4 regions of the Proteus faecis genome follow, and region 3 is predicted to be linked to each of the others. Evidence: predicted binding sites of a transcription regulator. Region 3 holds the regulator's gene; each other region holds the start of a gene.
The links. Region 3 encodes CRP, which controls carbon source genes, mostly activating them, when cyclic AMP is high. Its sites were predicted from a motif close to ATGTGANNNNNNTCACAT; they were not measured.

Region 1 (2,211 bases), on a different contig from region 3:
GACCACCCTTGCGGTGGTCTTTTTTTAGCCATCACGGTATTCTCAATCTTCCTTTTATCATAATTCAGATCAATTTTTATAAAAAACGCCAATAGATTAAAAAAAGGTATTTTCACTCCGACTTAAAAAAATGTTCGTAAAGAGAATAATTGAAAAGAATAATTAATCATTTAATGGTTAAAAACCAACCTTCTTATTTTTATGAATATTGCTTCTCTTAACCCTCTTTTATTCTTTTTTTATTTCTTTCTATCTCTTGATACACAAAGCACTTTCACTAAAACCAAATTAAAGTTGCATTTAAAATATACCTATTTAATACCCTATTTTATTTATAAAAAGAACATTGGTTTTTAATAAATAAAAATACACTTTTTTATCTTATTAAGAAGGTAAAAACAAAAGATGCGTATTAAATGCATCTTAATTATTATCTTAATATTAAATGTTATATTTAAAATATATCTTTTCTATTTATCTCTATTTTCAATTACTCATAAATGATGTATTTAACAATAAAATAGAAACTTTATATAATCTAAAAAAGAAAGGTTCTGTGCAAATTTAAAAGATAAAAAAAGCGAAGATAAACCTCGCTTTTTCATTATGAGATATTCTTTTAAAGAAAGAAGAATTAGAAACGGTAGCCCACACCAAACATAAATACAAATGGGTCTAAACGTGTTTTAACGTCAAAGTCTTTATCAGCAACACTACTATTAAATCTTGCTTTTGTTTCGATATTCATCCACCAAACAGAAGCATTCAACATCCAGTTTTTATCCAGGTTATAATCTAAACCTGCTTGTGCTGCAAAACCCCATGAATCCTTAAGATCAAGCCCATTTAAGCCTAAACCACCCGCTCCAGTGCCTACTGCAGGGTTGTTATTAAATTTCTCATCAAAGAAAGTGGTAAAGTTCAAACCAGCACCTAAATAAGGACGCAGTTTATCTTCACTATTACCAAAGTAATACTGTGCCATTAATGTTGGTGGTAAATGTTTAACTTTTGCAATTTCACCAACACCAGTTAATGATACTTTATGTTCAAAAGGAGTCGCTGCTAATAACTCAACACCAATATTATCAGTAATCATATACCCAAAGGTTAAACCTAATTGAGTATTATTATTTACTTCAAAATGGTCGCCACCTAATATTGCATCAGAACCCGCATTAGGACGAACTGTTGCTGTACCTGCACGGAATAAGAAATCACCTGCTTGGTGAGCAAAAGAAATAGAAGGCGCAAGAGTTGCAGCCGCTAAAATAAGCGCAGAAAGTTTTTTCATTATTTAACCCATTCCTGTAATAAGTAAAATCTCCGCTAAAAATATAACCATTTATTGATAATTATGATCTAATACCGATCACAACTTTGGAATTATTTTTGCAGAAAGTGTTATTTCTCTTATTATTATTTATCAATGCGATTATTTATAATTGATCTGCATCAAATTACAGATTAATACAATTTTTTCTTATAATTAAATTTATTTTTATTAATAATTTTTGAATAAAAAATACCCTAAAAAATGTATTTAAAAATAAGGTTGCCTTTATGTTAAAAGAATGTTTTATTTATTTTAAATAATAAGTATATTCTAATTATTGATAGTAAGAAAAAAACCAAATAAGAGAAGTAAGAGAAAATATCCCATTTTGTTGTTGTAGAAGGTACAATAGCGCGCATTGACACAGTCTATTTTTATAGGAGCAGTTTCATGCCTACCACGGCACGCACAATCTACCGAGACAGTCTGAATTTTTATAAGAATGAACGACGTAGCATTGTTACCCTTTCCGCTATCCTTGCTGCTATTTTAGCGATAGTTCATGTCTTAATTGGCCCCAATCCTCAAGAATACCAATTGATGATTGAATTTGTGGCTAATTTTAAAAATACGCAACTTTCCTCTGCTTCTCCTGCTGAGTTAGAAGCAATGTCAAACAGTGTCGTGGGTATTGCCAAAAAAGTATTATCACTGTATGCATTTGAAACATTACAACAAAGCATTTTGGTTCTCACCTTATTGATGTTCGCTATGGCAATCTCTGCTGGTCACAATGTGACTCTAGGACAAACATTTAACGCATGCTTATCTCGCTTGCCAAAAATGTTTTTATTGATTGTACTGTGCTCTATTTTAATTAGCGCAGGTTTTATGGTGATGATTATTCCCGGTATTATTTTGCTCATTGGTTTTGC
Region 2 (2,211 bases), on a different contig from region 3:
AGATTGCGTACCTTTTCCGGCAACACTTAAGCCTGAAAACATCACTGCTTTATTTAATGCTTCGTCAATATTATTAGTGTGAACATAATAATGGGAAAAACAACCAATAAAGGCATCCCCTGCTCCACTGGTATCTATTGCATCAACTTTAATGGCAGGAATGTGCTTTTCAATTTCGCCGTTCATCCATAATGCACCTTTTTCACCTAACGTAACGATGACATTCTTAAATCCTTTTTGTAGTAAAGAATAAGCGGCTTTGCGAATTTCATCCATTGTAGTGATTGGCATACCGGTCAATATTTCAAGTTCGGTTTCATTCGGAACAAAAAAATCACAACGAGCAGCAATACCAAGATCTAATGCTTTTGAAGCTGGTGCTGGGTTAAATAACACAGGAATATGGTGTTTATTGCCAAACTCAATAGCGTGATAGACCGTTTCAAGCGGGATTTCTAATTGCAATACGATTATTTTGCATTTTTTCAGACTATCTGCCGCTCTATCAATATCTTCTGGCGACAAATGTTGATTAGCACCTTTAACAATTAAAATGCTATTTGATGATTGAGATGTCACAAAAATAGGAGCAACACCACTTGTTGTGCCGGGTACTTTTTCAACATAGCGTGTATTAATGCCATAAGATCCTAAATTCATGATGGTATTATCCGCGAAAATATCATCACCGACCTTTGTTAACATCATCACTTTTGAATTTAATTTAGCAGCCGCAACCGCTTGATTTGCTCCTTTACCACCACAACCCATCTTAAATGCCGGCGCCTCAAGGGTTTCCCCCTCTTTTGGCATCCTATCTATATAGGTGATTAAATCCACCATATTTGAACCAATCACTGCAATATCCATAGCGCCTCTTACTCTTATATGAAATTTTCAAATGTGAAAATAGTGACATTTTGTTAGATGTATAACAGTATAATGTTATTTAGATATCATCTGTGATTGTTATCTCATTAAAACGGCTCTAATATGTTACCAAACTAACATGAGTGAAAAATAACAATCTCTTTACTAAGGAATAGACTATGCGTCCATTAGCTAATTATATCGATCATACTCTTCTTGCTGCAGATACAACTGAATCACAAATCAAGAAATTGTGTGCTGAAGCAATTGAACACGGTTTCTTCTCTGTGTGTATTAACACTTCTTACATCCCTTTAGCAAGAACTTGCCTTGAAGGCAGTGATGTAAAAGTATGTTGTGTTATCGACTTCCCATTTGGGGCTGGTTTAACAGCAACAAAAGCATTTGAAGCAGCTGAAGCTATTCGTCAAGGTGCACAAGAAGTCGATATGGTTATCAATATCGGTATGTTAAAAAGCGGTCGTTTAGACTTCGTAAAACAAGATATTGAAGCAGTAAAAGCAGCTTGTGGTAATACAACTCTGAAAGTGATTTTAGAAACTTGCTTATTAACTGACGACGAAGTACGTTTAGTCTGTGAAATGTGCCGTGAGATCCGCGTTGATTTTGTGAAAACATCGACAGGATACAGTACAATGGGCGCAACAGAACATCATGTTGCTTTGATGCGTAAAACCGTTGGTGATGAAGTTGGCGTGAAAGCTTCTGGTGGTGTTCGCGATCGCCAAACAGCATTAAACATGATCAAAGCAGGAGCAACACGTATCGGAGCTAGCGCAAGTGTCGCTATCGCAACAGATTCAGATGCACCTGAATCAACTTACTAATTATTTAGCGTATCTTTTTTTGGAGTGCGCTATTCGATAATACAAGGATCCTTCGGTGATAGAGACCAAACAGCACGAACGTTTGCGCCGCCTCAGTGAATGTATAAAACGCTCAGGTCGCATACATCTTAAAGACGCCGCAAGGATCCTTGAAGTTTCTGAGATGACGATTAGACGAGATCTTAGCTCTGATGCTGAAAACCCGTTCCCAATGTCATTATTAGGTGGCTATATTGTTGCATTAGCCCAACCTCATGCAGGATCGCTATCAACATCCTCCAATATTATTACGCCGGATCAAACAGAAGAACTTCATATTCCTAATCTTGCTGCTGGCATGGTGTCTGAAGGCGATGTTCTTTTTTTCGATAACGGACAATTTATTCCCACACTGATTGAGCTTATTCCCGATAACCTGCATTTCACTGGGATCTGTTATTCTCATCGAGTATTTTTAGCATTAAGTCAGAAAAAAAATGCCACCGTATTACTC
Region 3 (2,211 bases):
AGCGCTAGGGAGTGGTTTTCCACTCAGTGCGATGTTAACAACAGATGAGATAGCTTCTGTCATGGGCGTAGGGACTCATGGTACAACTTATGGTGGTAATCCATTAGCTTGTGCAGTGGGTAATGTTGCATTTGATTTAATTAATACATCTGAAGTACTTGAAGGTGTAGAAAAGCGTTATCAATGGATTGTGGATGAACTGGTGGCAATCAATCAAACGTATAATGTCTTTTCGCAAATTCGAGGACAAGGTTTATTGATTGGTGCACAATTGGCACCGCAATATGAAGGTAAAGCCAAAGAGTTACTCGGTCTTGCAGCCAAACATGGTTTAATGATGTTAAACGCAGGAGCCGATGTGATGCGTTTTACACCATCGTTAATTATTACTCAAGAAGAGCTACAAGAAGGAATGGTGGCATTAAAAGCGGCTATTGCAGAATTTGTAAAAGGGTAGTATCAACGAAAAACCCCATCAACGAAGATGGGGCTTATACAAAAGTATATCAATAGCCCTTTTATGGGCTATTGTTTGTTCGAGAGGGAAACTTAGCGAGTCCCGTAAACAACGATAGTTTTACCGTGTGCGGAGATCAAGTTTTGATCTTCCAACATTTTCAGAATACGGCCTACAGTTTCGCGTGAACAACCAACGATTTGACCAATTTCCTGACGTGTAATTTTAATTTGCATGCCATCAGGATGCGTCATTGCATCGGGTTGTTTTGCTAAGTTTAATAAGGTTTGTGCAATACGACCTGTTACATCAAGGAAAGCAAGATTACCTACTTTTTCTGATGTCGTTTGTAATCTGTTCGCCATTTGAGCAGAAAGGCGCATCAGAATATCAGGGTTAACCTGAATTAATTGGCGGAATTTTTTATAGGAAATTTCTGCTACTTCACAGGCTGTTTTTGCTCTAACCCATGCACTACGTTCTTGATCTTCTTCAAATAATCCAAGTTCACCGATGAAATCCCCCTGATTTAGGTAGGAGAGGATCATCTCTTTTCCTTCTTCATCTTTAATAAGAACAGCCACGGAACCTTTAACAATATAATAAAGTGTTTCCGCTTTCTCACCTTGGTGGATCAGCGTGCTCTTGGATGGATATTTGTGAATATGGCAGTGTGACAAAAACCATTCAAGAGTCGGGTCTGTTTGCGGCTTGCCGAGAACCATTCGCGTTATCCTCTGTACGTTAAATGCAGCCTTTCAAAACGGATAGGTTCCCTTTTGAGACAGCGTGCTTAAAAATCCTATCTTTACCTATTAACTTCCTGAGAACACGGTAAGTTAATATGGAATAGATTATAATAAATGAGAAAATAATGCATTGATCTTAACCACTATCATCAAGCAGATATTGTTTTTAACACAATTAGTGCATTAAGTCTCGTTTTACGCAGTCAGCATAATAAACCTATTTGCTAATTGCTAGTTGAATTATGAGAATGTACTCTTTTAGTTTCTGTCATCTTTAGGGGAAAATAAATGGAAGCGAGAGTTAAGTGGGTTGAAGATTTATCTTTTGTCGGTGAATCTTCATCTGGCCATCAAATTATGATGGATGGGAATTCAGGAGATAAAGCCCCAAGCCCAATGGAAATGGTTTTAATTGCTGCGGGTGGGTGTAGCGCTATTGATGTTGTAAGCATTTTACGAAAAGGTCGTCACCAAGTGACTGATTGTGAAGTAAAATTAACATCAGAACGACGTGAAGAAGCTCCTCGTTTATTTACTGATATCAATTTACATTTTATTGTTTCAGGTAAAGAGTTAACGGATAAAATTGTAGAACGAGCGGTTCAATTATCGGCAGAAAAATATTGTTCTGTTTCTTTAATGCTAGGAAAAGCAGCCAATATTACGCATTCATTTGAAATAAAAAATGCTGACTAATTTTGATATTTTAAAATAAAGTTTAATTTGAAAAATAATATCCCTTAATTAATGGGATATTATTTTTATAGAGATAATTTTTATTTTGGTTAACTTATCTTTTCGCCATTTAATAATTTTTTGACTAATGGCGCCATAATTAATTCCATCGCTAATCCTAATTTCCCTCCTGGTACAACAATCGTGTTTATTGTCGACATAAATGAGCCATGTAGCATTGCAAGTAAATAGGGAAAATCAATATCGGTTAAGCCTCGAAAACGAATAACAATAAAGCTTTCATCCAGAGTGGGAATTGCTTTAGCAGAA
Region 4 (2,211 bases), on a different contig from region 3:
AAGTCGTTTAAGTGCATTAAATCATGATTATCATGTGGGGAGACGTTGTGGGCGCTATTTTCTGGCGACAATTGGTCAACACTTTTCTAAGAAAAAATTCAAACAGCACGATAAAAAAGTCTTTAGTTTGTTTGAAACAGAAGCGAAGGCTGATAAAGCAGAGAATGCTTCTATTATTCAACAAGGAACGCGAAGTATACACCCTGACGTGAGACAAATTCAGAATGAATAAATTTATTGATACTCACTGCCATTTTGATTTTCCCGTTTTTTATGATGATATTGCCAATAGCTTGTCACAAGCGCATCAAGGTCATGTTGAAAAAATAATTATTCCTGCTGTTGCACGTTGGAATTTTGATGTTGTTGCAGAGTTAGCTAATCATTACCATCAATTATATTGTGCATTGGGGTTACACCCTTTATATATTGAAGAGCACACTGAACAGCATCTATTGGAATTAGAACAAAAATTAAAAACAACTTCTCGTTGTGTTGCCATCGGAGAGATAGGGCTTGATGGCTATATGAATAATCCCCAGGCAGAAAAGCAAGAGGCGTTTTTAATCGCACAGCTTAAACTAGCAATTGAATTTGATTTGCCAGTGATCCTGCATTCTCGTAAAACCCACGATAAGTTAAGTGCACTTTTACGCCGTTATGATGTGCCTCGAAAAGGGGTGATCCATGGTTTTTCAGGAAGTTTGCAACAAGCTGAAAAGTTTATTCAGCAAGGCTATTTTATTGGCGTTGGTGGAACCATTACTTATGAGCGAGCACAAAAAACTCGTCGCGCAATTGCCTCGTTACCACTAGAATACCTATTATTAGAGACAGATGCTCCTGATATGCCAGTGAGTGGTTTTCAAGGTGAACCCAATCGCCCAGAACGAATTCAATATATTTTTTCTCAACTCTGTGAGCTACGTCAAGGATCACCTGAGATAATCGCTCAGCAACTCTATTTTAATAGCCTACAATTATTTCGGTTAAAAGATAATATCTAGCTCTTGAATTGAATTTAACTTTACTGGTTAAAATTGAATACATGGTTTGTTAATCGGATGATGTTTTCTCTCTATTCAACCTATTCAATAATGCGGTTTTCCCCTCTTTTTGTGTGATCTACTTCTCATTTGTGACTTTTGTGTTACTTTTTTCAGACCCTATTTGTGATGGATGTTGAGGGTTCTTTTCTTAGACTAGGTATAATTATCTGGCAAAAAGAGTCAATAAGCTCTGGTAAGGGTATTATTGATAATCCATTAAATTTTTATGTGAACAGGGACCCTTCAATGCAACTCATTATGAGCTTGGTCGGAATGGCAACATTAATATTGATAGCCATTCTGTTTTCCAGCAATCGACGTGCAATTAGACTACGTACAGTTGGTGGCGCATTCCTTATTCAGATTGGCTTAGGTGCATTTGTTCTTTATTCTGACGGTGGCCGCGAAGTGCTTATTGCGGTTTCTGAGAGTGTTAAGAATGTTATTGATTACGGCAATAATGGGATGAGTTTCCTCTTTGCGGGCTTAGTATCAGATAAAATGTTCGAATTGTTTGGTGGTGGCGGTTTCGTATTCGCCCTACGCGTACTGCCTGTTATCGTGTTTTTCTCTTCACTAATTGCCGTGTTGTATTACCTTGGCATTATGCAAATCGTCATCAAAATTCTTGGTGGTGGTTTACAAAAAGTACTGGGTACATCACGAACAGAATCTATGTCTGCAACTGCAAATATTTTTGTTGGACAAACAGAAGCACCGCTTGTTGTTCGTCCTTATATTGCAAGAATGACAACCTCAGAACTCTTTGCTGTTATGTGTGGTGGTTTAGCCTCTGTTGCGGGTTCAGTACTTGCTGGATACGCTAGCATGGGCGTACCGTTGGAGTATCTGATTACAGCTTCCTTTATGGCGGCTCCTGGTGGTTTACTCTTTGCTAAATTATTGATCCCTGAAACAGAAACACCAGATGATCAAAAAGATGCACTTGATAAAATGGCAGATGAAGAAAAACCAGCCAATATTATCGATGCGGCAGCAGCGGGGGCCTCTTCAGGTTTACAACTCGCCCTTAACGTCGGTGCTATGTTACTTGCTTTCGTTGCCTTGATTGCATTAGTTAATGGTATTCTTGGTGGCATTGGTGGCTGGTTTGGCTATGAAAACTTCTCATTAGAGTTAGTGCTAGGTTGGATCTTTGCAC

Region 1: ompW (outer membrane protein OmpW) is a predicted target of CRP. The motif match lies at 1,444-1,461, and genes of this name have one in related genera.
Region 2: deoC (deoxyribose-phosphate aldolase) is a predicted target of CRP. The motif match lies at 902-919, and genes of this name have one in related genera.
Region 4: QSH13_RS17920 (NupC/NupG family nucleoside CNT transporter) is a predicted target of CRP. The motif match lies at 1,119-1,136, and genes of this name have one in related genera.

What each region holds. Positions count from the first base shown of each region.
Region 1 is NZ_JASVWV010000001.1:152,106-154,316, forward strand. It holds gene ompW (outer membrane protein OmpW) at 635-1,294, opposite strand; gene QSH13_RS00680 (YciC family protein) at 1,727-2,211, shown strand, end outside.
Region 2 is NZ_JASVWV010000005.1:45,647-47,857, forward strand. It holds gene rbsK (ribokinase) at 1-870, opposite strand, end outside; gene deoC (deoxyribose-phosphate aldolase) at 1,050-1,718, shown strand; gene QSH13_RS08575 (DeoR family transcriptional regulator) at 1,774-2,211, shown strand, end outside.
Region 3 is NZ_JASVWV010000006.1:205,956-208,166, forward strand. It holds gene argD (bifunctional acetylornithine/succinyldiaminopimelate transaminase) at 1-457, shown strand, start outside; gene crp (cAMP-activated global transcriptional regulator CRP) at 550-1,182, opposite strand; gene QSH13_RS10375 (OsmC family protein) at 1,495-1,902, shown strand; gene QSH13_RS10380 (phosphoribulokinase) at 1,992-2,211, opposite strand, start outside.
Region 4 is NZ_JASVWV010000029.1:1,057-3,267, forward strand. It holds gene QSH13_RS17910 (patatin-like phospholipase family protein) at 1-232, shown strand, start outside; gene QSH13_RS17915 (TatD family hydrolase) at 225-1,007, shown strand; gene QSH13_RS17920 (NupC/NupG family nucleoside CNT transporter) at 1,296-2,211, shown strand, end outside.